DNA from 2 places in the Streptomyces sp. NPDC101110 genome. Region 2 is predicted to be linked to the other one. Evidence: predicted binding sites of a transcription regulator. Region 2 holds the regulator's gene; the other holds the start of a gene.
The links. The regulator HspR, encoded in region 2, represses chaperone genes until heat shock. The targets are predictions, from matches to a motif close to TTGAGNNNNNNNNNCTCAA.
Positions count from the first base shown of each region.

Region 1: a site for HspR is predicted at 1,938-1,956, ahead of lon (endopeptidase La). Genes of this name have one in related genera too.

Region 1 is NZ_JBIVZM010000007.1:172,222-187,086, forward strand. It holds gene ACIQU3_RS18725 (spermidine synthase) at 1-84, opposite strand, end outside; gene ACIQU3_RS18730 (rhomboid-like protein) at 260-1,063, shown strand; gene ACIQU3_RS18735 (GNAT family N-acetyltransferase) at 1,144-1,803, opposite strand; gene lon (endopeptidase La) at 1,979-4,393, shown strand; gene ACIQU3_RS18745 (MarR family winged helix-turn-helix transcriptional regulator) at 4,585-5,106, shown strand; gene ACIQU3_RS18750 (protein phosphatase 2C domain-containing protein) at 5,189-5,974, opposite strand; gene ACIQU3_RS18755 (nitrate- and nitrite sensing domain-containing protein) at 6,342-9,284, shown strand; gene ACIQU3_RS18760 (roadblock/LC7 domain-containing protein) at 9,281-9,805, shown strand; gene ACIQU3_RS18765 (DUF742 domain-containing protein) at 9,802-10,224, shown strand; gene ACIQU3_RS18770 (GTP-binding protein) at 10,205-10,852, shown strand; gene ACIQU3_RS18775 (styrene monooxygenase/indole monooxygenase family protein) at 10,865-12,127, shown strand; gene ACIQU3_RS18780 (NlpC/P60 family protein) at 12,091-13,350, opposite strand; gene ACIQU3_RS18785 (hypothetical protein) at 13,457-13,756, opposite strand; gene ACIQU3_RS18790 (TetR/AcrR family transcriptional regulator) at 13,761-14,420, opposite strand; gene ACIQU3_RS18795 (diiron oxygenase) at 14,660-14,865, opposite strand, start outside.
Region 2 is NZ_JBIVZM010000004.1:534,971-549,835, reverse strand. It holds gene ACIQU3_RS11900 (hypothetical protein) at 273-563, opposite strand; gene ACIQU3_RS11895 (pyridoxal phosphate-dependent aminotransferase) at 692-1,891, shown strand; gene ACIQU3_RS11890 (YbjN domain-containing protein) at 1,973-2,500, opposite strand; gene ACIQU3_RS11885 (hypothetical protein) at 2,666-3,154, shown strand; gene clpB (ATP-dependent chaperone ClpB) at 3,267-5,864, opposite strand; gene ACIQU3_RS11875 (pyridoxamine 5'-phosphate oxidase family protein) at 5,967-6,383, shown strand; gene ACIQU3_RS11870 (hypothetical protein) at 6,552-6,887, opposite strand; gene ACIQU3_RS11865 (helix-turn-helix transcriptional regulator) at 7,192-8,223, shown strand; gene ACIQU3_RS11860 (helix-turn-helix transcriptional regulator) at 8,220-9,206, shown strand; gene ACIQU3_RS11855 (LuxR C-terminal-related transcriptional regulator) at 9,169-10,215, opposite strand; gene ACIQU3_RS11850 (sugar ABC transporter substrate-binding protein) at 10,611-11,720, opposite strand; gene ACIQU3_RS11845 (heat shock protein transcriptional repressor HspR) at 12,003-12,455, opposite strand; gene dnaJ (molecular chaperone DnaJ) at 12,461-13,645, opposite strand; gene grpE (nucleotide exchange factor GrpE) at 13,679-14,335, opposite strand; gene dnaK (molecular chaperone DnaK) at 14,332-14,865, opposite strand, start outside.

The DNA of each region.
Region 1 (14,865 bases), on a different contig from region 2:
GACACCGTGCCGCCGCAGCACCACCTCACCGTGGGGGCCCTCGCGACGGTCCAGGACATCGGGAATGTCGTACGAGGCAGCCATGGGGGCATCCTGACAGGGAAGAGGTGTGCGGCGCCTCGCAATTCGCCGGGCCCAGGGGCGGCGGGACGCGCGGCCGGGCATGCGGGTTGCTGTGAATCGGCTCTCGCGTGGCGAGGGTCACAGACAGCTCCGCGCCCAGGGCGAAGGCTGGGACCCGACGAAAGGAGTGCCCGCTGTGGAACCCACCGCGCCGCCCTGCGGGACGGCCGCACCGACGCCGGCGGCGGGCGCGCCCGACCCCTTGGTCCCGGGGTCGCTGGACGGGGTGCCGCGTCAGCGGGGCCCGCGGGACAGACCGGCCGCGGACGTACGGCAGCCCACCCCGGCGGTGGAACCCACGGTGCGGCGCATTCGCCCCTGGCGGCTGCTGCCCACCCCGACGGGCACGCCGTTCACCTTCGGATACGCACTCCTCCTCTGCCTCACCTCGCTGATCTCCGCGCACGCGGACCCGGCCCTCGTGCACGCCCTGCTCCAGGGCTCCAGCACGGATGTGACACACCTGCTCCGCACGCCGGAGCTGGTGGTGGTCGGCAGCGCGCTGTGGGTCGCGGGCGGGGTGACCTCGCCGTTCGCCATCGCCTTCGTGCTGGTGCTGACCGCGCTGGAACGGCGGATCGGGGGCGTGCGCACGGCCGGTGTCTTCCTGCTCGGCCATGTCCTCGCCACCCTCGCGACCGAGGTCCCGGTGGGTCTCGCGGTCCTGGCCGGGCACTTGCCCGACAGCTCGCTGCACCGCCTCGACTACGGCGTGAGCTTCGGCGTCGCCGCCGGCATCGGCGCCCTGTCCGGCCTGCTGCCGCCATGGCTGCGTCTGCCGCTGCTGGCCGGGTTCGGCTGGATGCTGCTCCAGGACCTGCTCGCCTTCACCGACCCGATGACGAACTGGGGGCACCTCATCGCCCTGGCCATCGGGATCGCGACCTGGCCGGTGGTCCGGCGGTGGTACGCGGCACGCCGCGGCCCGGCCGGTGCCTGAGGCGTGAGGCTCCTCAGGCCCGGGCGGAGGCGGTGGCACGCGCGGTCCTGGCTGGGCCGGCGCTTGAGGCGTGAGGTCCTTCAGGCCCGGGCGGAGGCCGGCGGGTCGTGCCTGGCGCTGGTCAGCGTGGCCACCACCGTCCAGCCCAGTGCCTCGTAGAGCCCTCGTCCCGCGGGTGTTCCGGCCAGCACCCCGGTCCGCGCACCCTGCCGGGCGGCGGCGTTCTGCAGTGTCCTCATGACGAGACCGCCCAGACCCTTGCGGCGGTGTTCGGGCGCCGTCTCGATCTGGTCGACGACGGCGGTCCCGCCCGTCGGGGCGATCTGGCCGCGCGCCGCGAGGGACCCGTCCGGTGCGGCCACCATCAGCCGGGTCACTCCGCCGCGCGACCACTGGCGCAGCCGGTAGCCGGCGGGCGCCTCGGGAGCGCCGTCCGCCGCCAGCGGGACGGTCATCAGATATCCCGGTTCGGGGTCGATCCACCAGCTGTCGTCCAGCCAGCCGGAGACCACGGCCGGGTCCCGGAAGGCCTTCAGCCACACTCCGTGCCCGGTGACCGACTCGGCCACCTTGCGGACGGTCGTCTCGTCGAGGTCCTCGCCCGTCGCGCCGAACACATGCCGTGTGACGTGCCCGGACATGCCCACGTCGATCGTCCGGCCCCAAGGTTCGGCCAGCGGCGGGGCGGCCTCTCGTGACACGACCCATCCGTCCACCCATGCCTGCACGGTGCCGTCCACGCCATCCCCCTGTAATGAGTGCGGTCCTTGATCGTCTATTACTCGATGGACCTTACGCGCCCTCCCGGCCCCGGCGTCATCGGTGATCGCTGACAGCGAACAGGCCCTGGGGAACATCCCGGCGCGCCCAAGCATTGAGTCGGCATAGCTCAACTTGACTGCCGAAGGGGAGATCATGGCTTCGACGTCCACACCGCTCACCCTGCCCGTGCTGCCGCTCGACGGAGAGGTCGTGCTGCCGGGGATGGTGGTCCCGCTGGACCTGAGCGATTCCGAGGTCCGTGCCGCGGTGGAGGCCGCTCAGGCCGCTGCTCGGTCAACGCCCGGAAAGCCTCGGGTACTCCTGGTGCCACGCATCGACGGGACCTACGCGAACACCGGTGTGCTCGGCACCGTCGAGCAGGTCGGCCGGCTGGCCGACGGGGACCCGGGCGCGCTGATCCGCGGCCGGGGGCGGGTGAGGATCGGTGCGGGGACCACGGGTCCCGGCGCGGCCCTCTGGGTCGAGGGCACCAGCGTCGACGAGATCGTTCCGGAGCCGGTGCCCGGGCAGATCGCCGAACTGGTCAAGGAGTACAAGGCCCTCGCCACCGCCTGGCTGCGCAAGCGCGGCGCCTGGCAGGTCGTCGACCGGGTCCAGGCCATCGACGACGTCTCGGCGCTCGCCGACAACTCCGGCTACTCGCCGTTCCTGACCACCGAGCAGAAGGTCGAGCTGCTGGAGACCACCGACCCGGTGGCCCGGCTGAAGCTCGCCACCCAGCAGCTGCGCGACCACCTCGCCGAGCAGGACGTGGCCGAGTCCATCGCCAAGGACGTCCAGGAGGGCGTCGACAAGCAGCAGCGAGAGTTCCTGCTGCGGCGTCAGCTCGAAGCCGTACGCAAGGAGCTGCGCGAGCTCAACGGCGAGCAGGAGGGCGAGGAGTCCGACGACTACCGCGCCCGGGTGGAGGCCGCCGACCTGCCCGAGAAGGTCCGCGAGGCCGCGCTCAAGGAGGTCGACAAGCTGGAGCGGTCCTCCGACCAGTCACCCGAGGGCTCCTGGATCCGCACCTGGCTCGACACGGTCCTGGAGATGCCCTGGAGCGAACGCACCGAGGACGCCTACGACATCCGGGGCGCCCAGGCCGTCCTGGACGCCGAGCACGCGGGCCTGGAGGACGTCAAGGAACGCATCACCGAGTACCTGGCGGTGCGCAAACGCCGTGACGACCGGGGCCTCGGCGTGGTCGGCGGGCGGCGCGGCGGTGCCGTGCTCGCGCTCGTCGGGCCGCCCGGCGTCGGCAAGACCTCGCTCGGCGAGTCCGTCGCCCACGCCATGGGCCGCAAGTTCGTGCGCGTCGCCCTCGGCGGCGTCCGCGACGAGGCCGAGATCCGCGGCCACCGGCGTACGTACGTCGGCGCGCTGCCCGGCCGTATCGTGCGGGCCATCAAGGAAGCCGGGTCGATGAACCCGGTGGTGCTCCTCGACGAGATCGACAAGGTGGGCTCGGACTTCCGGGGCGACCCGGCCGCCGCCCTCCTCGAAGTGCTCGACCCGGCGCAGAACCACACCTTCCGGGACCACTACCTGGAGGTCGAGCTGGACCTGTCCGACGTCGTCTTCCTCGCGACCGCCAACGTCCTGGAGGCGATCCCGGAGGCCCTGGCCGACCGGATGGAGATCGTCCGCCTGGACGGCTACACCGAGGACGAGAAGGTCGTCATCGCCCGGGACCACCTGCTCCCGCGCCAGCTGGAGCGGGCCGGGCTGGACCAGGACGAGGTGACCATCGACGAGGGCGCGCTGCGCAAGCTCGCCGGCGAGTACACACGCGAGGCGGGCGTGCGCACCCTGGAGCGGTCCGTCGCACGGCTGCTGCGCAAGGTCGCGGCCCAGCACGAACTGGGCGAACGGCAGCTGCCCTTCACCGTCCGGGACGAGGACCTGCGCGAGCTGATCGGCCGGCCCCACCACGTGCCCGAGTCCGCCCAGGACCCGGCCGAGCGGCGGACGTCCGTGCCGGGCGTGGCGACCGGCCTCGCCGTGACCGGGGCAGGAGGTGACGTGCTCTACGTCGAGGCGTCCCTGGCCGATCCCGAGACGGGCGCGGCCGGGCTGACCCTCACCGGTCAGCTGGGTGACGTGATGAAGGAGTCCGCGCAGATCGCGCTGAGCTTCCTGCGCTCACACGGCGCCGAACTCGAACTGCCGGTGGCCGACCTGAAGGACCGGGGCGTGCACATCCACTTCCCGGCGGGCGCGGTCCCCAAGGACGGTCCGAGCGCGGGCATCACGATGACGACGGCTCTCGCGTCCCTGCTCTCCGGCCGGCTGGTCCGCACCGACGTGGCGATGACCGGCGAGGTCTCGCTGACCGGGCGGGTCCTGCCGATCGGCGGTGTGAAGCAGAAGCTGCTCGCCGCGCACCGGGCGGGTGTCACCACGGTGATCATCCCCAAGCGCAACGAGCCCGACCTGGACGACGTCCCGGCGGAGGTGCTGGACAAGCTCGACGTCCACGCCGTCACCGACGTCCGCCAGGTCCTGGAGCTGGCGCTGACGCCCGCGGCCAACGGGGCGGCGCCGGAGGTTCCGGTCGCGGCGTGACGGACGTGACCGGATGAGGGAAGGCCCGGGTTCTCGTGAGGGAGGCCCGGGCCTTCACCGTGTGGCGGCCCTGTGGACACGAATGCCCTGACCTGCGGAATACTTGCCGAACTGCGGTGATGGCGGCAGATGGCGGAAAATCCACGTACCGGAACTCTCAGGGCCGGGCGACGACCGAGGCAGGGGCTGACGTGCACGAGGGCGGCAACGACGACGGACACCGCGACGCCGGTGCGACCGGACCCGGTGTGGCCGGAACGGGTGTGGCCGGAACCGGTGTGGACCAGCCCGCCTTCCTGGCCCTCGAACGCGAGCTGACCGTACTGCTGCGCCGCGCCCGGGCCAGCCAGGGCGAGATGGCCCGCGAGGTCCACCCCGACCTGGAGTCGTCCGCGTACGGACTGCTCGTGCGGCTCGACGAGTGCGGAAAACAGCGGGCCACCGAGCTCGCCGCGTACATCGGTGTCGGCAAGGCGACGATGTCCCGCCAGCTGCGCGCCCTGGAGGAACTCGGGCTGGTCGCCCGCGAGCCCGACCCCGCCGACGGACGCGCCTGGCTCGTGGCCCTCACCCGGGAGGGCCACGACCGCGTCCGCCGCGTCCGCGAGGCGCGCCGCGCCCGCTACGCCGGCCGCCTGGCCGACTGGGACTCCCGCGAGGTCACGGAGCTGGCCCGGCTGCTGCACCAGCTCAACCGCGGCATGGAGAAGTAGACCGGGCGAGCGTCCCGGACCCGGCGCCGCGGCAGGCGACGTTCGCCGCGTCGCGACGCCGGCATGATCCAAACGACAGGCCCTAGAACTCGACGTACACGGCCGTCGCGTCGTCGTGCCTCTTGCTCCCGCCCAGGAGCGTCCGGGCGGCGTCCGACCTCTCCAGCGACCGGACGCGGTCCACCAGGGCCTGCGGGCCTTCCTTGCGGACGAGGCGGAGGCAGTCCGTCCAGTCGCCCTCCTCGAACCGCTCGACCCAACGTGTCGCGCCGTCCGTGAGCGCGGCCAGAGCACGGACCTCGCCGCGGGGCACGGTTCCGGTCACCGCCCGGGTAGCCACCGACGGGTCGGCGGCCGCCGTGAAGAAGCCGCCCTCCAGGTTGCGGAAGGTGGAGTCCACCAGCGCGTCCGTGGCCAGCGCGGAGCGGGGGAGCAGGGTCAGCCGGTCGTCCAGGACGGGTGTCACCACGCCGTCCGGGGACTCCAGCAGCAGGGCCGAGTCGGACAGGACCAGATACTCCACCGTGGCCGGATTCCAGCGGGCCACGGTCACCGTGGCCTGAGGGGTTCGAGGGTGAGAAAGGTCACAGGTTGCGGCGTGCGCCTCGGAGGTACGCGCGATGGCACGGGACAAGGCGTCGACCAGGGAGACATCCGGGAGTGAAACGGTCAGTTCGGTCAGTGATCCGCCGAGGCGTGCGGTGAACCAGGGGACGGAATGCAGACACCCCGTCCCGGTTCTCGGCGGTGTGACCCCGTCCAGGACGACGACCGAACCACCCTGTCCCGAGGCCGGTAGTCCGACAGCGGCGAAGTCCTCGTTGGGGCGGTCGGCGTCGCCCGGTTCGGACACGAGTTCAGTGCGCATCCAGCCAGTCTGCACGAGCCCTTCACAACGTCCGCAGAAGACCGGCAATGGTTGCCGGACCGGCGCAGCGGCGCAGGTCAGACGCCGGGTTTGGGATGGAATGATTTGTTCCGGGAAGGCGTGGTGGCGAATACTGCCACCGGCCGTCGCCGTCGTCCAACCGGCGTGCCGCACAAGGCCGCTGCAAAGGCCTGCGGAACTTGCCCCTCAACTCCCGTCCGGGGTTCACTCCTTCGGGTGGCGGGTCAGGTGATGCGCGTGCGCTGCCCACCGGCGCTGGGAGGGTCGGGAAGTGTACCGGGAGTGCGCACCAGTTGACGGAGCGTCACCCGGGCCCAGAGTTCACGAGTCAGGAATGCGAGCACCGGTGCAGAAGACGCGGCCTCGTCGCACAGGCAAGCAGACGGCCCCCGCTCAGGGCGCTGAGCCGACGCCCCCCACCGGCAAGGGCCGTCCCACGCACGTACGCAACCGGCTGATCGTGGCCGTTGCCGTGGTGGCCGCCGCCATCGCCGGTGCCGGCACCCCGTCCGTCCTGGCGGCCTCCGGTCAACTCCACGACTCCCAGGAACTGGTGACGCTCGCGGAGCAGACGCAGGACGCGCTCGCCCTCGCGCACTCCCTCGCGGACGAGCGGGACGAGGTCACCGCCTACATCGCGGCCGGACGCCCCAAGGACAAGGCGCCGTCCGAGCAGCGCAGCGCCCGGGTGGACCGGCAGGTCGAGGAGCTGCGCTCCGACACCGACACGCCCGCCTCGCTCCGCTCGGACCTCGACGGCATAGCGGCCGTGCGCAGGGCGGCGCTCACCGGCAAGAGCAGCGCCCTCGAAGCGCACCAGGCGTACTCCGCCGCCATCACCGAACTGCACCGGCTCGCCGAGCAACTGGCGCAGCAGACCCCGCCGCGCGCGGGCGAAGGCGGATACGCGTTGGCCGAGCTGGATTCCGCCGTCCAGCAGGCCGCCGCGGCCCGCGGGCTGCTGCTCGCCGCCCTGAGCGTGCCACGCAGCACCGGCGCGGTCGTCGACCCCGTCACCGGCCTTCCGACCGAGACCTCCACCTCCTCGGACGCCGACACCCGGCAGCGCGACGCCCTCAGCGCCGCCGCCCAGCAGGCCCGGCTGCGCTCCGACGCGGCCCTGGCCGACTTCCGCGGCACGGCGCCCAAGCCGGCCCGGGCCTCCTTCGACTCCACGGTCACCGGCACCGAGGTCAACTCCGCCGACAAGTACCTCGCCACCCTGACCGACCAGCCGACGCTCTCCCGCAGCGATCTCGCGACCGGCACCAAGAAGCTGGAGACGGCGCTGTCCGCCCGCGTCGATCTGATGCGCGGCGTGGAGTCGGCCCTCTACGACCGCCGCACCAAGGACCTGGAAGCGCTGCGCGACGACGACGTCACCGCGCTGGAGATCCGCATCGCCGTCCTCGGCGCCCTCATGCTGCTCGCCGTCGGCGTCGCCACGGGCATGGCCCGCAGCCTCACCCGCCCGCTCGCGGTGCTGCGGCTCGGGTCCAAGCGCCTCGCCGACGCCGACGACCCGGCGGCCGAGGAGCCGGTGAAGTTCACCGGCCGCAACGACGAGTTCGCCCAGGCCGTCCGCTCCGTCAACGCACTGCACGCGCACGCGGTCGCCCTCACCGAGCGGATCACCACGCTGGAGTCCGACCGCAAGCACCTCGTCGGGCAGCGCCAGAAGATGGCCGACGCGCGCGAGGAACTGCGCGGTGAACTCGCCGAGTCCGCGGCCCAGCTGGAGCGGCTGCGCACGGCCATCGGCGGCACGTTCGTCAACCTCGCCCTGCGCACGCTCGGCCTCGTGGAGCGGCAACTGGCCGTCATCGAGAACCTGGAGGAGCGCGAGCAGGACCCGGACCGGCTCGCCACGCTGTTCAAGCTCGACCACTTCGCCACGGTCATGCGCCGCCACAGCGAGAACCTGCTGGTCCTCGCCGGTACCGAGCACGTCCAGCACGCCGCCGGTCCCGTGCCGCTCGTGGACGTCGTCCGCGCCGCGGTCAGCGAGATCGAGCGCTACGAGCGGGTCCGGATCGCCGCCCTGCCGCCGCACGCGCACATCGCGGGGTTCGCCGCGGACGACCTCTCCCACCTGCTCGCCGAACTCATGGAGAACGCCACCTCGTTCTCCCCGCCCGACCTGCCCGTCGAGGTCTCCGGCTGGCTGCTGGAGAACGGCGAGGTCATGCTCTCCGTCCAGGACGAGGGCATCGGCATGACCGAGGACCGGCTGGAGCGCCTCAACTCCCGCCTCACCGACTTCGACCCCGAGGCGCCCTACGACCAGGAGGGCGAGGACGGTCTCGGCCTCGGCCTGTACGTCGTGGCCCGGCTCGCCCACCGCCACGGCGTGCGCGTCCAGTTGCGCGAACAGAAGCAGGGCGGTGTCGCGGCGGTCGTCGTCCTGCCCCGCACGCTGCTGGCCGCCGCCCCGGCCGTGGCCGTACCGGCCTCCGGCCCCCTCACGGGCACGGCCCACTCCTTCTCCTTCCCGGGCGCCGACGCCGAGGCCAACTCCAACGTCCTGCCCGGCCGCGCCTCCGGCGACGACCCGCTGGTGGCCCTGGCGGAGAAGGCCGTCGAGCGGAGCGAGGCCACCGAGATCACCTCCGCCGCCCGGCACCCGGAACCGGCAGGGGAGCCGGAACCGGCCGAGGCGGCAGCAGCGGCCGAGGCGACTGCACCGGCCGAGGTGCCTTCACCGGCCGGGGCCATGGAGAGGACCGAGGCGCCGGAGACGGCCGCCCGGCCGGCGCACAACGAACCGGTGGATCACATCGCACCGGCTGCCCCGGCCGAGACCACGGCCCCCGTGGAGTCCCCCGCGGAAACCACGATGGAGCTGCTCATCCCGGCGCAGCAGGGGACGCCCGGTCCGGCCGAGCGCGAGAGCGCGGCCGCCGGGGGCACGACCGGCCCCCGGAGCCCGCTCGCACCCGAGGGCGTACCCGGCGCGGACACCGCGGACGCGGATCCGGACGGGAGCCCGGAGCACGAGCGTGTGGCCGACGAGGCGGAGGACCGCGTCACCGACAAGGGCCTCCCCAAGCGCACTCCGAAGATCACCGCACAGACCACCGCCCCGCGCCAGCGCAGCGGCTCCGTCGACGCCGAAGCCCTGCGTCGCCGCCTCGGCGGCTTCCGCCAGGGCGCGCAGGCGGGCTACCGCGACGTGGAGGCGGAGATCGCCGAGAGGACGGCCTCGCACCAGCGGCCGGCCACCGGCGCAGCACGACCAGCTGGATCCGAAGAATCCACGGGGGGCACAGTCGAGGAGGCAAGCAGTTGACCGCTCCCAGTACCTTCGGACTGATCGGACTGAGCAGTGAGGCCCGCAACCTGCACTGGCTGCTGACCAATCTCGTCGAGGAGGTCCCCGGCATCCTCTCGGTCGCGGTCGTCTCGTCCGACGGACTGCTCCTGCTCTCCTCCGACGACCACCGCAACAGGGAGGCGCGGGACGCCCTGCAGGTCCGCGTCACCCAGCGCACCGGCCCGCGTGGCTCCGCCGCCGACCTGGCCACCATCGTCTCCGGCATCGGCAGCCTCACCATCGGCGCCGCCAAGCTGATGGACTTCGGCGGGGTCCGGCACACGATGGTCGCGATGGACGAGGGCAGCCTGTTCGTGATGTCGATCAGTGACGGCTCCCTGCTCGGCGTCCATGGTTCCGCGGACTGCGACATGAGCGTGGTGGCGTACCACATGGCCCTGTTCGTCGGCCGCGCCGGTCACGTCCTGACCCCGGAACTCCGCAGCGAGCTCCGGAAATCCCTGGAGGATTCCCAGACGACGGGGAGTGCCCGATGAGCAGTACGCCGAAGCATCACCTCCCGGTCCGCGGCGGGGACCGCAAACCCGCCCGGGTCCGCCCCTACTCGCTCACCGGCGGCCGCACCCGCTTCGGCCACGTCCTCCTCGTGGAGACGTTCGTGGCGAGCACGGCGGCGCTGGAGGCCCCGGAGGAGCGCAAGGAGCTGACGAACGGCCACCTCTCCACCCGCGTCATGCCGGAGCTGCGGGCCATCGTCGAACTGTGCCGCCGGATGCGTACGGTGGCCGAGATCGCCGCGCTGCTGAAGATGCCGCTCGGCGTGGTCCGCGTGCTCCTGAGCGACCTCGCGGACCAGGGAAAGATCCGTGTGTACGGAACGGGCACCGGCCATGGCACGGGCCGCCCCGACCGGGCTCTGCTGGAAAGGGTGCTGAGTGGACTCCGTCGTCTCTGACGCCGCTCACGGCGTCACTGGTTCAACCCCGTTCGTCGAGCCCGGCGAGAGCATGCACGCCTGGGAGACGGACCGCACCCGTGCACCGATCGCCACGAAGATAGTGGTGGCGGGAGGCTTCGGCGTGGGCAAGACCACGCTGGTCACCGCCGTCTCGGAGATCACGCCCCTGCAGACCGAGGCGCTGATGACCGAGGCGAGCGAGGCGACCGACGACCTCACCGCCACGCCGGGCAAGTCCACCACCACCGTGGCCATGGACTTCGGGCGCATCACGCTCGACGACGACCTGGTGCTCTACCTGTTCGGCACGCCCGGCCAGCAGCGGTTCTGGTTCATGTGGGACGACATCGTGCGCGGTGCGATCGGTGCCGTCGTCCTGGCCGACACGCGCCGTCTGAAGGACTGCTTCCCGGTCCTGGACTACTTCGAGAGTTCCGGGCTGCCGTACGTGGTCGCGGTCAACCACTTCGACGACAGTGAGCTGTTCGAGCCGGAGGATGTGCGGGAGGCGTTGACCATCCCGCAACACATACCTGTCATGATCATGGACGCGCGTCGCCGGATCTCCGTGATCGAGACCCTCCTGGCCCTGGTGGGCCACGCGCTCGACGAAACCCCCGAGTAGAGGACAGCCCGCATGCGGAAGATACTCGTCGTCGGAGCCGGTCAGTCCGGGCTCCAGATCGCCCTCGGCCTCCAGTCACAGGGGTACGAGGTCACCCTGATGTCCAACCGGACGGCGGACGAGATCCGCACCGGCCGGGTCATGTCGACGCAGTGCATGTTCCACACGGCCCTGCAGCACGAGCGTGATCTCCAGCTGAACTTCTGGGAGTCCCAGGCCCCGAAGATCGAAGGACTCGGTGTCTCGGTCGCCGCCCCCGGCTCCTGGGCCGAAGGCCCCGCCGCCCGCGCCATCGACTGGCTGGGCCGGCTCGACGGCTACGCGCAGTCCGTCGACCAGCGCGTGAAGATGGCCGGCTGGATGGAGACGTTCGCCCAGCGCGGCGGGCAGCTCGTCATCCACGGCGCGGCCGTCGGTGACCTGGACTACTTCTCCCGCACCTACGACCTGGTGCTGGTCGCGGCCGGCAAGGGCGAGCTGGTCCAGATGTTCGGCCGTGACGCGGAGCGCTCCCCGTACAGCGAGCCGCAGCGCGCGCTCGCCGTGGCGTACGTCCACGGCCTGGGCCCGCGCCCCGAGCACCCGGGCACCGAAGCGGTCCGCTGCAACCTCGTGCCCGGGGTCGGCGAGTTGTTCGTCATGCCCACCCTGACCACCTCCGGCCGCGCTGACATCCTGTTCTGGGAGGGCATACCCGGCGGCCCGCTCGACGCCTTCAACGGCGTGAAGGACCCCGCGGAGCACCTCTCCCTGACCCTGGAACTCATGGAGCGGTACGTCCCCTGGGAGTACGCGCGGGCCACCAAGGTCGAACTGACCGATGCCGGCGGCACGCTGGCCGGCCGCTACGCCCCGACCGTCCGCAACCCCATCGGGCGTCTGCCCGGCGGCGGTCTGGTGCTCGGCGTCGCCGACGTGGTCGTGGCGAACGACCCGATCACCGGGCAGGGCTCCAACTCGGCCTCCAAGTGCGCCGCCGCCTACCTCTCCTCGATCGTGGAGCACGGCGACAAGCCGTTCGACGAGGAGTGGATGCGCTCCGCCTTCGACCGCTACTGGAACACCGCCCAGCACGTCACCAAGTGGACAAACGCGATGCTCGCGCCGCCGCCGGAGCACATCCTGAACCTCATCGGTGCCGCCGGTGAGCTCCAGCCGGTCGCGGACCGCTTCGCCAACGGCTTCAACAACCCGGCCGACTTCGAGAACTTCTTCTACGAGCCGGCCAAGACGCAGGCCTACCTCGCCGAGGTGTCCGGCGCGGGCGCCGCGTAAGCGTCGTAGCCCTCGTCGGACCCGTCCGTGGCACCCTCGGGGAGCTCCGGCGGCCGGTAACGCCGCAGGGGCTCCCCGTCCGGGTCCGGTCGCACGGCACCCAGGACCGGGTTGGCCGCGATGGGTGACACCTTCACCGTCGCACCCGGCCGGGGTGCCTGGACCACCAGGCCGTTCCCGAGGTAGATCGCCACGTGCGTCGCCTTCCGGAAGTACACGACCAGGTCCCCGGGGCGCAGCTCGGCCAGCGTGATCCGCTCCAGCCGCCTCCACTGCTCCTTGCTGGTCCGGGGCACGGGCGACCCGGCCTCGGCCCAGGCCCGTGAGGTCAGCCCCGAGCAGTCGTACGCCCGCGGGCCCTCGGCGCCCCACTCGTACGGCTTGCCGACCTGCCGCAGGGCGTAGCGCACGGCACGGCTGCCTTCGGCGGACGGGTGGTGGACGGTGCCGCCGCTGCCCTCACCGCCGCTCCTCTCCTCGCTGTCCTCTCCGTCCTCGCCGTTCTTGCTCGCGCCCTCGCCGGCCTGGGGTGCCTCGACTCCGTGGGGTTCGTCGCCCAGCATGCCGGACGCCATGAAGTCCTTCTGCGCCTTCTCGACGGCCTTCCGCTCGAACTCGGCCAGGTCCGTGAGCTGGTCGCGGCTGAGGGAGGCGAGCAGTTCCTCGACGTCGTGGAGACGTGCGCGGACCTTGTCCTGCTCCTTCTTCCGCCGCTCGGCGAGGGCGAGCTGCCGGTCCAGGGCCGTACGGGCCTTGCGCGCCAGCGCGTGGGCCTTGCGTTCGTCGCCGGTCAGTCTGCCGATGGTGTCGGCCCGCTCCCGCGCCAGCCGGCCGATCACATGGCCCTGCTCGATCGCGTGCTGCGGGTCGCGGGCCAGCAGCAGACGTACGTACGGGGAGATGTCGGTGCTGCTCTGGTACTGCTGCCGGGCCAGCCGGCCGGCGGCGCCCCGGCTGTCGTGCAGGGAGAGCCGGGCGCGGGCGAGGGCGCGGTCCAGGCGGTCGGTCTCGGCGCGCTGTTCCTTGAGTTTCTCCTCGGTGGCGTTGTAGGCCTCGGTGGCCTCCTCGGCCGTCCGGTACAGCTCCTGAAGGTCTGTCAGAAGAGCGGCGACATCCTGCTGTTTCGCGTCCGGTTCGGGCACGGCCGTGGCCGGTACGGGTGCCAGGACGGTTCCGGCCGCCGTCGCCGCGATGCAGACCAGACGCAGCAGCTTTCCTGACATGCCATCACCTCCGTTGCGGGGGCGGCGTGGTGCCGCCGGACACCGTGAGGATCAGGCGTGTGCGTGCGGTGCGCGCGGCGGGTGTGCGCGGTTCGGCGCAACCGGGTCACCCGTCGGCGTCGTCCGGCTTGCCGGGCGGCGTGGCGGCTGGCTTCGACCAGGGCCAGTTGAGCCGACGGGGTGGGACGCCTTCCGGGGCGTACTCGTACTTCCAGCGGTTGGACAGGCCGACCTTGCCCGGTCCCCGGGGGACGCGGCGGTAGACGAGCACGGTGTCCGTTCCGCCGTGGGGGTCCGGCACGGGGATGCGGTACGTCTTGGGCGGGTGGCCGGTGATGCCGAGGAGGACCGGCAGGACCCTGCCGTCCATGGGGCCGCCCTCGAAGGGGGTGTCTTCGCTCTTCACGGGATCAGTCTCGGACATCCTCGGCGAGGGCCCGGACCAGCGCGTCCGTCTGCGGGTCGCGGCGGGCGGTCACCGTCAGCATCGCCACGAACTGCTCGACGAGCCAGTCGCGGAGCTCCTCGGCCGGGGGCTGCTTGCCCTCGTCGAGCCAGATGAGCGACGACGCCTCCACGGCGGTGATCCACATGCGGATGGTCATACGCAGGCGCGGGCCGGGGTCGGCGACCATCAGGTGACTGACGATGTGCTCGGCGGCGACCCGCCGTACGCCGTCGACGATGGCCGTGGTGCGCGAGGTCTCGACGACGCTGCCGCCCTGGAGGAGGGCGCTGAAGCCGGTGTCGTGCTGGTCGACGAAGGCGAGGTAGCGGTCGAGGGCGCGGGAGAGGCGGGGGAGGCGCGGGCCTTCCCGGGGTTCGTCGAAGCAGTGCTGGAGCTCGTCGGCGGCGGAGCGCAGGGCGGCCTCGTAGAGCTGTTGCTTGCCGCCCGGGAAGTACCGGTACACCAGTGGCCGCGAGACTCCGGCCGCCTCCGCCACGTCGTCGAGGGACACCTCCTCGGGGGCGCGGTGGGCGAAGAGGTTCAGCGCGGATTCGAGCAGCTGACTACGACGTTCCTCGACGCTGAGTCGCCGGTAGGCGGGGGTGGGGGCGGCTGGTGTCATGCCTCGCAGGGTAATCGGGGCGAGCCGGGGCTGCGTAGCGTGCGCGTGGGGGTGCGCGCGTGCCTCGCCCGCTGCGGAGTGGTGGTCGGGGCCGCGCCGGGGGTGTCCGTCCTCGGAACGGCGCGATCGACTTGCGTGCCGACCGACTGTTCGTCGACGCGCCAACCGCTGCGGGCGGACACCCCCGACACGTCCCCTACTCGCCGTGCGCGGGTGCGGGAGCGTGGGCCCCCGGGTCTTTACGCCAGCAGCCCGGACGACTTCCACAGGCGTCGCCCTACTCCGCGCAGCACGCCGATGTCGTCCAGGAAGTCGGTCAGGCGCTTGGAGCCGTTCTGCATGACCTCGCGGCGGTGGCCGCTCGCGCGGACCTGGGCGAGGGCCTCCCGCTTGTCGAGGCCCACGTTCGTGTAGACGTCGGGGTTCACGAAGGCCACCGAGAAGA
Region 2 (14,865 bases):
CGTTTCCGACGAAACCCGCAAACGACCGCCCGGCCCGCGCTGTTGCGGAGGCGGCCTCCTGACCGACGGGAGTTGTCCTACAGACATGGGACGTCACCGCGGGCCACGCGAAGCCGCCCGACGGACATTCGAAGCATCGCCCGTCCGAGCCCCGGGCTCCCAGCTCCCAGCTCCCAGCTCCCAGCTCCCAGCACGACGACGCGGGGCCCGCTCCAGGTGCGGACCCCGCGTTCGATGGAGGCAGCCGCCCCGCCTGAGTGCGCCGACGTCAGTCAGCTGCCCCCGCCGCCGCAGCCACCGCCGCCGCCCCCGCAGGACGACCCGCCACCGCACGACGAGCCGCCACCGCAGGAGTGCCCCCCGTGGTGTCCGCCGCCGCCGTCGGACGAGCCGGAGTCTCCCCCGCCCGCCCACCAGCTGTTGTGGCTGCTGCTGCCGCTCGAACCGGAGGACGCCCACGCCCCGCGGCGCGCCGTCCGCCGGGAACCGCCCCTACGGGCCTTGGAGACCAGCGCCCCGATCAGGACGACTCCGACCACCGCCAGGATGATGCCGACGATCATGGCGTCACCCTCCTTCCATTTCCCCCGAAGCGGCCCCCCGTGGGCGCCTCGCTCTTGCGTGAAGCGGTGATGCCCTCCCCGCTCCCGGCCCAACACAGAGTTGAGGAACTCCAGAGCTTCGGCGGAGGATGGCCGGCATGACCTCCAGCGCGCGCCCCCTCCTGAACCGTCGGCTCGCCGAGTTCGGGACGACGATCTTCGCCGAGATGTCCGCCCTGGCCCTGAGTACTGGCGCCATCAACCTCGGGCAGGGCTTCCCCGACACCGACGGCCCCGAGGAGATCCGGGAGGCCGCCGTACGGGCCCTGCGGGACGGCCGCGGCAACCAGTACCCGCCGGGCCCCGGCGTTCCCGAGCTGCGCACCGCCGTCACCGCCCACCAGCAGCGCCGCTACGGCCTGGCCTACGACCCCGACACGGAGGTCCTGGTCACCGCGGGGGCGACGGAGGCCATCGCCGCCGCCCTGCTGGCCCTGGTGGAGCCCGGCGACGAGGTGATCGCCTTCGAGCCGTACTACGACTCCTACGCCGCGTGCATCGCGATGGCGGGCGGCCGCCGGGTGCCGGTCACGCTGCGCGCGGACGTCGAGGAGGGCCGTTTCCGGCTCGACCTCGACGAGCTGCGCGACGCCGTCACCGACCGGACCCGGCTGCTGCTGATCAACACCCCGCACAACCCGACCGGGACGGTCCTCACCCGCGAGGAGCTGGCCGCGATCGCCGAGCTGGCGGTGGAGCGGGACCTGCTGGTGGTGACGGACGAGGTGTACGAGCACCTGGTCTTCGACGACGCCGAGCACCTGCCACTGGCGTCGTTCCCGGGGATGCGCCAGCGCACGGTCACCCTCTCCAGCAGCGGCAAGACGTTCTCGTTCACCGGCTGGAAGGTCGGCTGGATCACGGGGGCTCCGGAGCTGGTCACGGCGGTGCGCTCGGCGAAGCAGTACCTGACGTACGTCTCGGCGGGCCCGTTCCAGTACGCGGTCGCCGAGGCCCTGTCGCTGCCCGAGTCGTACTTCACGGACTTCCGCGCCGACATGCTGGCCAAGCGGAACCTGCTGGCGGCGGGTCTGGAGGAGGCCGGATTCCGCGTCTTCCGCCCCTCGGGCACCTACTTCATCACGACCGACATCCGCCCCCTCGGCGAACCGGACGGCTTCGCCTTCTGCCGCTCCCTCCCCGAACGCGCCGGCGTCGTCGCCATCCCCAACGCGGTCTTCTACGACCACCGCGAGGAGGGCGCCCCGTTCGTACGGTTCGCGTTCTGCAAGCGCACGGGGGTCCTGGAGGAGGCGGCGCGGCGGCTGAAGGGCCTTGCGGGGGCCTGAGGCCACCCCGAAAAGGCAGACGGCGCGTGCAGCGCGTACCCGTTCGTACGCGCCGACGCGCCGTGGAGGCCCGGGCGGGGCCTACTCGTCGTCCTCGGGCTTCTCCGCCTCGTCGATCTCCTGCTCCAGGCCGAGCTGCTCGACGAGCCACTTGTCGAACTCGATCGCCGCGCGCACCCAGCTGACCGTCGAGGAGACGAAGTGCTCCAGGCTGACGCCCATGCCGATCAGCATCTGGGCCTCGCCGATCAGGCGGACCGTGCCGTCGTCGTGGGTGTGGCTGTAGACCTTCGGCCACAGGGTCCGGCGGTTCCAGTCGTCGATCGACTCCAGGATCTGCGGCTTGGCCTCGATCTCGTGGGGCCGGTCGTAGAACGTCCGCACGGAGAAGACCTGCTGGTCTCCCTCTCCCCGGAACATGAAGTAGGTGCGGAACTGCTCCCACGGCGCCGCGAGGTCACCCTCGTCGTCGACGACGTACTTGAGCTCCATCTGGTCGAGGAGCTGCTTCACGAGGTCCTGATCCGGGACGACGGGGCCGGCCGGACCGCCGGGCTGCGGCTCGGGCTGGCCCCCGAAGTTCGGAATCGAGGACGGGTCGATGGTCACCGTGAATTTCCCTTCGTACGGATTCCGCCATCCTCCCCCATGCGGGGAGGGGGGTGGCAAGCCCCGACAGGCCCTGTCAGCCCACGGCTGACACGATCCGGTCAGCCGCAACCTCCGGGTTCCCACAACCGTCCTCCTGAGCAGCCGACGGAGGGGGCTGCGCGCATGCGGGAAGCGGACAGAGGTCATACCCGGTGGGGCGTCGTCCTGCCGTTCCTGGCACTGCCGGTGGTGGTGCTCGGCGTCCTGATCGTCGGCCTGTTCCTGTGGGCCTGGTCGGACGACGACGGGACCGGCGGCGACGGCCGGACGGGGGCGGCGGCGACGGTCCCCTGCACCGAGGCCCTGGCCTTCGGCGCCGCCGAGCGCCCCGCGAACGCCCACGTCCACGACTGCACGGTGCAGCGGGGCATCGACACGTCGTACTCGGCGGTGCTGCGGATGCCCCGCGAGGACGTCCGCGACTGGCTGCGCGAAACGTACCCGGACGCTCCGGAGCCCCGCACCGGCGGTGGAGTCTGCGGGGCGCTCTGCCTCGACGTGACCCACGAGGACGGCCTCCCCGGCACGGCGGAGGCGCACGTGGTGCAGGTGCGGGTGGAGTACGAGAACGCCGAGACGGCGCGCGTGCGCTTCTCGGCGTTCACGATGTGACCGCGGACGCCCGGACGGCGCGGGTGCGCTTCTCGGCGTTCACGATGTGACCGCGGACGCCCGGACGGCGCGGGTGCGCTTCTCGGCGTTCACGATGTGACCGGGGACGGTCCTACAGCGTCTTGCCCGTCGCCGGGCCCACCAGGAGCCCGTCCTCGAAACGGTCCACCCGGACCGTGTCGCCGTCCTTGATCTCTCCGGAGAGGATCTCCTTGGCGAGCCGGTCGCCGATGGCCGACTGGACGAGCCGGCGCAGCGGGCGCGCGCCGTACGCCGGGTCCATGCCCTCCTCCGCGAGCCACGCCAGGGCACCCGGCGTGATGTCCAGGGTGAGGCGCCGCTCGGCGAGCCGCCTGGCCAGGCGTTCCAGCTGGAGCTCGGCGATGCGTTCCAGCTCGGGCTTGGTCAGCGCCGAGAAGACGACCAGGTCGTCCAGGCGGTTGAGGAACTCCGGCTTGAAGGAGCTGCGCACCACCTCCAGCACCTGCTCCTTCTTCTCCTGCTCGCTGGTGACCGGGTCGACGAGGAACTGGCTGCCGAGGTTCGACGTCAGCACCAGGATGGTGTTGCGGAAGTCGACCGTACGGCCCTGGCCGTCCGTCAGGCGCCCGTCGTCCAGCACCTGGAGCAGGATGTCGAAGACCTCCGGGTGGGCCTTCTCCACCTCGTCCAGCAGCACGACGGAGTACGGACGGCGGCGCACGGCCTCGGTGAGCTGGCCGCCCTCCTCGTAGCCGACGTATCCGGGCGGGGCGCCGACCAGCCGGGCCACGCTGTGCTTCTCGCTGTACTCCGACATGTCGATGCGGACCATCGCCCGCTCGTCGTCGAAGAGGAAGTCGGCGAGGGCCTTGGCCAGTTCGGTCTTGCCGACACCGGTCGGGCCGAGGAAGAGGAAGGACCCGGTGGGCCGGTCGGGGTCGGCGATGCCGGCGCGGCTGCGGCGTACGGCGTCGGACACCGCCCGCACGGCCTCGGTCTGGCCGATGAGCCGCTTGCCCAGCTCGTCCTCCATGCGCAGCAGCTTCTGCGTCTCGCCCTCCATCAGCCGCCCGGCGGGGATGCCGGTCCAGGAGGCGACGACGTCGGCGATGTCGTCGGCGCCGACCTCCTCCTTGACCATGGTGTCCTTGGCGACCTCTTCCTCGGCCTCGGAGGCGGCCTCCAGCTCCTTCTCCAGGGCCGGGATCTCGCCGTAGAGCAGCTTGGAGGCGGTGTCGAAGTCGCCGTCGCGCTGGGCGCGTTCGGCCTGGCCGCGCACCTCGTCGAGGCGTTCCTTCAGCTCACCGACGCGGTTGAGGGACTGCTTCTCCTTCTCCCAGCGGGCGGTGAGGCCGCGCAACTCCTCCTCCTTGTCGGCGAGATCGCGGCGCAGCTTCTCCAGCCGCTCGCGGGAGGCGGCGTCGGTCTCCTTGCCGATCGCCAGCTCCTCCATCTTCAGCCGGTCGACGGCGCGCTGGAGTTCGTCGATCTCGACGGGTGAGGAGTCGATCTCCATGCGCAGCCGGGAGGCGGCCTCGTCGACGAGGTCGATGGCCTTGTCGGGCAGGAAGCGGGAGGTGATGTACCGGTCGGAGAGCGAGGCGGCGGCGACGAGCGCGCTGTCGGCGATCTGCACCTTGTGGTGGGCCTCGTAGCGGCCCTTGAGCCCGCGCAGGATCGCGATGGAGTCCTCGACGGTCGGCTCGGCGACCAGCACCTGCTGGAAGCGGCGCTCCAGGGCGGGGTCCTTCTCGATCCGCTCGCGGTACTCGTCGAGGGTCGTGGCGCCGACCATGCGCAGCTCGCCGCGGGCCAGCATGGGCTTCAGCATGTTGCCCGCGTCCATGGCGGAGTCTCCGCCGGCGCCGGCCCCGACGACGGTGTGCAGCTCGTCGATGAAGGTGATGATCTGCCCGTCGGAGTCCTTGATCTCGGCCAGGACGGTCTTCAGCCGCTCCTCGAACTCGCCGCGGTACTTGGCACCCGCGACCATGGCGCCCAGATCCAGCGCGACGAGCCGCTTGTCCTTCAGCGACTCGGGCACGTCGCCCTTGACGATCCGCTGGGCGAGTCCCTCGACGACGGCGGTCTTGCCGACGCCGGGCTCGCCGATGAGGACGGGGTTGTTCTTGGTCCGCCGGGACAGCACCTGCACGACCCGCCGGATCTCCTGGTCGCGGCCGATGACCGGGTCGAGCCTGCCCTCGCGTGCGGCGGCGGTGAAGTCGGTCCCGAACTTCTCCAGGGCCTTGTACTGTCCCTCGGGGTCGGCGGTGGTCACCCGGCGCTGGCCGCGGGTCTTCTGGAAGGCGGCCTGCAGCTTCCTGGCGTCGGCCCCCTGCTGGGACAGCACCTCGCCGGCCGCGCCGCCCTTCGCTGCGAGGGCGATGAGGAGGTGCTCGGTGGAGAGGTAGTCGTCGCCCAGGTCCTTGGCGCGGGCCTGGGCGTCGGCGACGACGGCCAGCATCTCGCGGTTGGGCTGGGGCGGCGCGACGGTCGACCCGGTCACGCTCGGCAGCCCGGCGAGCACGCGCTCGGCTCCGGCGCGCACGGCGGCCTGGTCGGCGTCGACCGCGGCGAGCAGGTCGGTGATGTTCTCGTTGTCCTGTCCCTGGAGCAGCGCGAGCAGCAGGTGGGCAGGGGTGAGGTCGGGGTGTCCCTCGGTCACGGCCCGGTTGCTGGCAGCGTTGATCGCATCCCGGCTCCGGTTGGTCAGCTCGGCGTCCACGTTCGCGTTCTCCTCCTTGCACTGACCCGAACGGCTTGCACAAAGTTGAGTCTAGTGCACTCAAGGACGGTTCGTGGAGGCTCGGGGGTCTAAGTTCCGGGCATGGCGACCAAGTACTCCGTGGACCCCGGCGCTCCGGACCCGTCGTTTCTCGGCTTCTGGCGGGAGCGGCACCTGTGCACCCTGACGACTCTCCGCCCGGACGGCACTCCGCACCTGGTACCCGTCGGGGTCACATACGATCCCGAGGCCCGTCTGGCTCGGGTGATCACCAACCGGGGCAGCGCGAAGGTGCGGTACGTGCGGGCCGCCGGGGAGCAGGGGGCGGCCGTCGCCGTCTGCCAGCTGGAGGGCCGCCGCTGGGCGACGCTGGAGGGCCGGGCCTTCGTCCACGAGGAGCGGGACCGGGTGGCCGAGGCGGAGCGGCGGTACGCGGAGCGCTACGGCAGGACCCCGTCACCCAATCCCGCACGCGTGGTGATCGAGATCCAGCTGACGCGGGCGATGGGGCGGGGTTGAGCGAAGTGAACATCCACACCGGTGATCGACAGGATCCGGCCACTGCGGGACGGCGTCGATACCCGGAAATGTCCCTGAAAACTGCAGCGGCGTCACCGTGTTCAGGTCACGGTGACGCCGCTGCGGGGGGAAGCACCTGAGCGATCTTTTTACGACGGGGGAATCGCGTCAGGCACTGCGGGGGGTGGCAGAGATGGTCCTCGGGGCAGGGGAGTCGGCCTCCACCTGCTGATGGTCCCGTTGGTCCAGGTTCACAAAGATCATTCCGTACCGTACGGCGCACCGCACGGGCTGCGGCGCCCCCCGAGGCCGCCGCAGACACCGGTAAGCCCGTACGTCCTCGTCGTCGTCCCGCGTGACGACGACCGGTTCACCGAAAACAGTCACCATCAGCGAGTCACCACTGTGGGGGATGGCGGTGACCAGGTCGATGAAGTGCCAGCCGGAGCGGTAGGCGGTGGCCATTTCACGGCGGAAGGAGCGGTCGTCGGGTGGAGTGGTCACGGTCAGCTCCCCGCCCCGTCGACTCCAGGGCTCGGCCACTGAGTGTTGTCAGTAGCTGCTGCGACGCTCACAGCTGCCGCCGGCCACTGCGTGTTCGCCCGGGCCTCGCGCCCCTCATCGGAGAAGCCACTCAGTGCACCGAGGGCTACAACAGCGGAGAAGGCGGCGACAAGCACCGAGCGAAGCATTTTGTTACGCATAGTCGGCTTCGTCCTCACTTGAAGGTCCCCTTTTCCCCCGTCGAGTACGACGATGGCTCATTCGGGCACGTCATGGCCACACAATCGATGCATCATGTTCCTGCATGTTCAGGACCCTGGGGGGTGGAGATTTGGGCTCCAATCGGACTAAGGGTGCGCATACCCACCCGATTACCGAGCTGTGCGAGGCAGGAAGTCGCCTCTATACCACAGCTCTTCGGGCTGGGCGGGTCGCGCGCACCGACGCGGAGTCCGCTCCCTGCCTCATCGAACTCGCTTTGCTCCACCCCGATCCCGACGATCAGGACTGGTTGCGCCCCGTGCCTCCGGCGGTCGCGCTGGCGCAGCATCTGCATCCCCTCGAGCGGGAGATCACCGAGCGCAGGCGCCTGTCCGTGCAACTCGCGGACACCTTCGAGCCGTTCATGGCCATGGGTCTGCAGTCGACGACCACCAGTGACTCCATCACCGTGCTGGAGGGCGGTGAACGCATCAACGCCGCGCTCAACCTGGCCACCACCCAGTGCCGGACGGAGCTTCTGACAGTGCAGCCCAGCGACCGTGTCTCCGAGCGGAGCCTGCTGCGAAGTCTCGAACGGGACAAGCCCCTCATCGATCGCGGTGTGAAGGTCCGGAGCCTGTACCAGCACACCGCCCGTTACAACCCGGAGAAGCTGGCGTACGTTGCCCGGCTCTCCGACGGGAAGGTCGAGTACCGCACCATCGACGAGTTGGTCGAGCGCCTGATCATCTGCGACGAGACCGTCGCGTTCATCCCTGCGCGCGACGACCAGCAGGTCGCCCTCGAGCTGCGTCATCCGGGGCTCGTCCGTTACCTGATCAAGGTTTTCGAGTACCTGTGGGACCGCGCGGTTCCGATGAGCACCGGCGCGCCCTACGAGGTGGCGTCCGACGGCATCACCGAGATCCAGCACTCCATAGCCAAGCTCTTGGTGGAGGGTCACGTGGACGAGGCCATCGCCCGCCGCCTCGGCATGAACGTGCGCACCTGCCGGGCCCATATCGCCAAGCTCGCGTCGGCCCTGGGCAGCGGAAGCCGAGCGCAACTCGGTTACCTCATCGCGCGGTCCGGGATGCTGAAACAGGACGACGGAACAGGAGGAAGTCCCGGGTGACGTCGGTGTTGCACCCGGAGCACGGTGCGGAGGAACTGTGCTCCAGCGGGGCGGGGCTGTACGAACGGGCCCTTCGCGAAGGGCATGTGACCGCCGAAGCGGCTCAAGCCGCGCCGTGTCTGGTGGACTTCGGCCTCCTGCGTCCCGCCGTCGACGACCTGCGTCGTCTGGAACCCGTCGCACCCGTCGTCGCGCTGCACCGGCTGCTGCGGGCCTCCGGCGAACGGATCGTGCAGGAACGCCGGCGGGAGGAACGGCTGACCGCCGCGTTCGAATCACTCATGGACCTCGAAGGGCACCGCGCGGTCGCGGACGCCACCCCGGCCCTCCGGCTCCTCGGCGGAAAGGGCCGGATCAATCAGGCCCTCACGGAGGCCTTGGCGGACGCGTCACGGGAACTGCTCACCATCCAGCCGCGCTCGGGCCTTCCACGGGAACAGGTCGCGGCGGCCTACGCCGTCGCCATCCGCCGCGACCAGGCGCTCCTGGACCGTGGTGGCCGCATCCGCACTCTTTACCCGCACACACTCCGGCACTCCCCCACGACCGTCGCCTACCACGAACAGCTCTCGGGAGACGTCGAGGCGCGGGCTCTGGACGAGATCACCGACCGGCTCATCATCGTCGATCGGGACGTCGCCTTCATCCCCGCCGACGGCAACGGTGTGGCGCTCGAGATCCGTCATCCGGCCATCATCGAGTACCTGGCCACCACCTTCGACCGCCTCTGGCGCCTGGCCACACCGGTCTTCCCCGAAGCCACCCCCCAGCCCTCCCACAACGGCATCACCCCCCGCCAGCACGCCATAGCCGCCCTCCTCGTCGAAGGTCACACCGACGCCGTGATCGCCGAGCGGCTGGGGATGAACATCCGCACCGCCCGCGTTCACATCGCCAAGCTCGCCGCGACGCTGGGCAGTCGGAGCAGGGCGCAGCTCGGGTTCCTCATCGGACGCTCGGGGATTCTTGACCAGGAACGCTGAGGGGCTTGGTGGGGCGCTGCGGTCCGTCCAGGCCCGCCTGGGCGATGCGGACGCCCAACTGCGTACGGCTCGCCGCGCCCAGCGTCTCCGACAGGCGCGCGATGTGCGCCCGGCACGTCCGGACGCTTATGCCCAGCCGTTCCGCGATGACGGCGTCCTGATGCCCTTCCGCCAGCAGCGCCGCGATCGACTGCTCCCGGTGGGAGATGCCCTCGATGCCCGTGTCGGGGAGCGGGGCCGTGAGCGGGATGGCCAGACGCCACAGCCGTTCGAAGACGGTGACGAGGTACTCGATGATCGCCGGGTGCCGTAGCTCCAGGGCCATCGTGCGGTCGGTGTTGGCGGGGATGAAGGCCACCGTCCGGTCGAAGAGGATCAGCCGGTCGATCACCTCGTCCAGCGTGCGCGCCTCCACCGCGTCGCCCATCAGCTCCAGATACGTCAGCAACCCCTGCCCGTGCCGGGCGACATGGGTGTACAGGTCCCGCATCCGCACCCCGCGGCCGCGCAGGGACATCGCCCGGTGCAGCCCCTCGGACAGTTCCGCCTCGCGGCGAATGCCGCCCGGCTGGACCGTGAGCACCTCGGCCGTGCACGCCTGGGTGGCCTCGTCCATCGCCGCCTGGATCCGGGCGAGTCCGTCCAGGACCCGGATGGCCGGGCCCTCCGCCGCCGACGCGGCCGACTCGGCCGGCCGCACCAGGCTGCCCAGTCCCGCGTACCACTCGACGGCCGCCACGGCCGAGCCCACCCGCCGCTGACTCGCGCTGACCTCGTCGAACATCCCGCGCAGCAGGCGGGTCATGACCTCCTGCGGGGACGTCGGCACCAGCCAGTCCATGTCGTCGGGGTCGGGGTGCAGCAGGGCGAGTTCCAGCAGGCAGGGCACCGGCCCCGCGTCCCGGCGCGGCACCCGGCCGCGCCGCACGGCCCGGGAATACACGCGATCCCCGGCGTCGCACAGCCGGTCGGCACCGTGGGGATGCTCATCCGCCCCGTGCCCGGCCATCGCCCATCCCACCCCCGGTTCCGCCGTCTTCCGCAGCGCAACTATGCGCGGACCCGACGTGCTCCGCAACACGGCTCCCCGCGTGACGACCACCGGAAACCACCGGTACGCACCGGTATCTCCAAGCCCGGCCCGACCGAACCCGCCCCTGGCCACGAGCCCGCGCGCAGGCCTGTTCGCGGGTCCGGTCGCAGGCCTTTCGCGGGTCCGGTCGCAGGCATGTTCGCGGTTCCCTCGCGCGCCTGTGCGCGGCTCCGCTTGCAGGCTGTTCGCGGGCTTGGCCGCAAGTCCGTTCGCAGGCCTGGCGGCAGGTCCCGTCGCGGGCCTGTTCGCAGGCCGTCGCAGGCCTGTGCGCAGTAGAACCCGGGGGGTGGTGAACCCTGCTCGGGGTGTGGCTACTTCAGGCCGATGGCCCGGCACGCCGCCTTGTAGTCGGCCGTGCAGATGTCCGACAGCTTGTAGATGTCGTCCGCGACCACCGTGTCCTTGATGTTCTCCTTGGTGAGCGCGACCACGGGCACGAGCTGCGCCGGGATGCCCTTGTCGGTGGGGCTGTCGACCTTGTCGCGGGTGAGGGCGGCGAACTGGATGTCACGGCCCTGGACCTTGGCGACGGCCATCTCCGCGGCGTTCTCCGCCTCCTGCGGGTACGACTTGTACACACTCATGTACTGCTGACCGGCGATGATCCGCTGCACCGCGGGCAGCTCCGCGTCCTGGCCGGTGATCGGCGGCATCTCGGTCACCCCTGCCGCCTGCAGCGCCTTGACGATGCCGCCGGCCATGCCGTCGTTGGCGGAGTACACCGCCGCGATGTTGCCCTTGCCGACCTTCTGGATTGCGCGGGCCATGTTGGCCTGGGCGTTCTCCGGCTTCCAGTCCTCGGTGTCGAAGGAGTCGGCGATCGTCACCTTGCCGTTCAGCTCGGACATCGCGCCCGCCTTGAACTGCTTGGCGTTCGGGTCGGTCGGCGAGCCGTTCATCATGACGATCTTGTCGGAGAGGCTCGCCTTCTCGCCGATGGCCTCCAGCAGCGTGCGGCCCTGGACCTCGCCGACCAGCTCGTTGTCGAAGGAGATGTACGCGTCGATCGGGCCCTCGGCCAGCCGGTCGTAGGCGATGACCGGGATGCCGGCCTCCTTCGCCTTCTTCACTCCGCTCGCGATGGCCTTCGAGTCGACCGCGTCCAGCAGGATCACGTCGACCCGGTCGTCGATCATCTGCTGCAGCTGGCTCGCCTGCTTGTCCGCGCTCGCCTCGGCGTTGGCGTACTCGACGCGGCCCTTGTCGTTGGTGAGCGACTCGACCTTGGTCTTGATGATCGGGTAGTCGAAGTTCTCGTACCGCGTGTTCGCCGTCTCGGGCAGCAGCAGCCCCACGGTGATGTCGTTGCCCTTGGCCGGGCTCGCGTCGTCACTGCTCCCCGTCGCGTTGAGCACGCCGCAGCCGGCGAGCGTGACGGACATCGTGGCCGCGGCCACGGATATGGAGATACGACGACGCATGGGGGAGCTCACTTCGCGTGTGATTCGGACGTGGGCACAGCTTTACGGCCCATGTGACTGAAAAGCCAACGCGGAGGCGCCCCCCAGCGTCAAGCGGAACCACTTAACGAGATGACAACACCACGCTCCGCAGTGGTTGTGAAGACGGTGCGGAATCGCCTTCAAGTGCTCTGCACCGTTCAGTCATTGACAGGAGACCCGGCGAAATCGGGTCAAGGCAAACGAAAGGGACCGGGAGTTGACTCCCGGTCCCTTTCACGCACTGTCACGCGGGCGCGTGGGTCAGTCGGACTGCTGCTGCCGCTTCGGCCGCCACACCACCAGCGCGCTGGTCTGCTGCACCTCCTGGTACGGCACCAGGTCGCGGCGGTACGACGCGTGCACCGCCGCCTCGCGCTGCCGCATGGCCGCGGCCGCTCCGTCGAGCGCGTCCTGCATCTCGGCCACCCGGGCCTGGAGCGCGGCGACCTGGTTCTCCAGTTCGATGATGCGCTTGATTCCGGCCAGGTTGATGCCCTCGTCCTGCGACAACTGCTGGACGGTGCGCAGCAGTTCGATGTCGCGGGCAGAGTAGCGGCGGCCCCGGCCGGGGGTGCGGTCGGGGGAGACCAGGCCCAGGCGGTCGTACTGGCGCAGCGTCTGCGGGTGCAGGCCGGACAGCTGTGCCGCGACCGAGATGACGTAGACCGGGGTTTCCTCGGTCAGTTCGTACGGATTGCGACGACGACCGTCCATCTGCCTCATGCTCCCTTCGCGGCCTGGAACAGATCCGCCCGCGGATCCTCACCCGCGGTGGCCTCGCGGTACGCCTCGAGTGCGTCACGAGCCTTCCCCGACAGGTCCTTCGGGACACTCACCTCCACGGTGACCAGGAGGTCGCCGCGGGTGCCGTCCTTGCGGACCGCGCCCTTGCCCCGGGCGCGCATGGTGCGCCCGTTGGGCGTGCCCGGCGGCAGCTTCAGGGTGACGGGCGGGCCGCCCAGGGTGGGCACCCGCACCTCACCGCCGAGGGCCGCCTCGGCGAAGGTCACCGGGACGGTGACCGTGAGGTTGTCCTCCTTGCGGCCGAACACCGCGTGGGAGTCGACGTGCACGACCACATAGAGGTCGCCCGCCGGCCCGCCGCGCTCGCCCGGTGCTCCCTTGCCGCGCAGCCGGATCCGCTGGCCGTCGTTGACGCCGGCGGGGATGCGCACCTGCATGGTCCGGGAGGACTTGGCCCGGCCGCTGCCCTTGCAGACCTCGCAGGCGTTCTCCGCGATCAGGCCGCGGCCCTTGCAGTCCGGGCAGGGGTCGGTCAGGGAGAAACCGCCGCCGCTGCCCCGGGCGACCTGCCCGGTGCCGACGCAGGTCGGGCACACGCGCGGTGTGCCGTTCTTGTCGCCGGTGCCCGAACAGGCCTTGCAGGGCGACTGCGAGGACATCCGCAGCGGGACGGTCGCGCCCTCGATCGCCTCGGTGAAGCTGAGCGTCACCTCGGACTCGATGTCCTGGCCGCGCCGGGGGTGCGTACGCGTCCCCGGCCCGCCCGCGCCACCGCGGTTGAACAGGCCCCCGAAAACGTCACCGAGCCCGCCGCCGAAGCCGCCGGCCTCTTGGCCGCCCTGGGCGCCGCCTCCGAAGAGGTCGCCCAGGTCGAAGTTGAAGGAGCCGCCCGCGCCGCCCGGCCCCGGGCGGAAGCCGCCGTTGCCGAAGAGGGCGCGCGCGTCGTCGTACTCCTTGCGCTTCTTGGGATCGCCGAGGATGTCGTTGGCCTCGGAGATCTCCTTGAAGCGCTCCTCCGCCTTGACGTTTCCCTTGTTGGCGTCCGGGTGGTTCTCGCGGGCGAGCTTCCGGTACGCCTTCTTGATCTCGGCCTCGGTGGCGTCCTTGGGGACGCCGAGGACCTTGTAGTAGTCCTTCTCGATGAAGTCCTTGGTGCTCATCCTCGACGCCCCTCCTTCCCTTCGTCCGTGACGTCAGCCCTCGTCCGGGCCACCGCTCTCCTTGTCGTCGGCGTCGGCGGACTCCTCCGCCTTGACCGTCTGCGCCCCCGGCTGGGGTTCGGCCACCGCCACGCGGGCGGGGCGGATGGTGCGCTCGCCGATCCGGTACCCGGGCTGCAGAATCGCCACGCACGTCGTCTCGGTGACGTCGGGTGCGTAGCTGTGCATCAGGGCTTCGTGGATCGTCGGGTCGAAGGGCTCGCCCTCCTTGCCGAACTGCTGCAGGCCCATCTTCGCCGCGGTGCTCTCCAGCGACTCGGCGACGGACTTGAAGCCGCCGACCAGTTCGCCGTGCTCACGTGCGCGGCCGATGTCGTCGAGCACGGGCAGGAGCTCGGTCAGGAGGTTCGCGATGGCGATCTCCTTGACCGCGATCCGGTCGCGCTCGACCCGGCGGCGGTAGTTCTGGAACTCGGCCTGGAGGCGCTGGAGGTCCGCCGTGCGCTCGGTGAGCGCGGAGCGGGCCTGGTCCAGCTGGGCCACCAGGGCCACGTCCTGGCCCGTGTCCCCGGCCGGGGCCGCCCCCTCCTCCGCGGAGGGGGAGGCGGCCTTCGGCTCGGCGTCGTCGGAGGTGGCGCCGGAAGGGACGTCGGGCTGCTGCTCGTCGAAGCCCGGGGTCTCCTCCGTCACGCGGCACCGTCCTTCCGGTCCTCGTCGACGATCTCGGCGTCGACGACGTCGTCGTCGGCGGACTTGGCGCCGTCGGCCGCGCCCGCGTCACCGGCGGGGCCACCGGCGGCCTGGGCCGCGCCCGCGTCCGCGTACATGGCCTGGCCGAGCTTCTGGGAGACGGCCGCGACCTTCTCCGTGGCGGTGCGGATCTCGGCGGAGTCCTCGCCCTTGAGCTTCTCCTTCAGCTCGGCGACGGCCTCCTCGACCTCGGTCTTGATCTCGCCCGGGACCTTGTCCTCGTTGTCCTTGAGGAACTTCTCGGTCTGGTAGACGAGCTGCTCGCCCTGGTTGCGCGACTCGGCGGCCTCGCGGCGCTTGTGGTCCTCCTCCGCGTACTGCTCGGCCTCCTGGCGCATGCGGTCGACCTCGTCCTTCGGCAGCGAGGAGCCGCCGGTGACGGTCATCTTCTGCTCCTTGCCCGTGCCCAGGTCCTTCGCGGTCACGTGCATGATGCCGTTGGCGTCGATGTCGAAGGAGACCTCGATCTG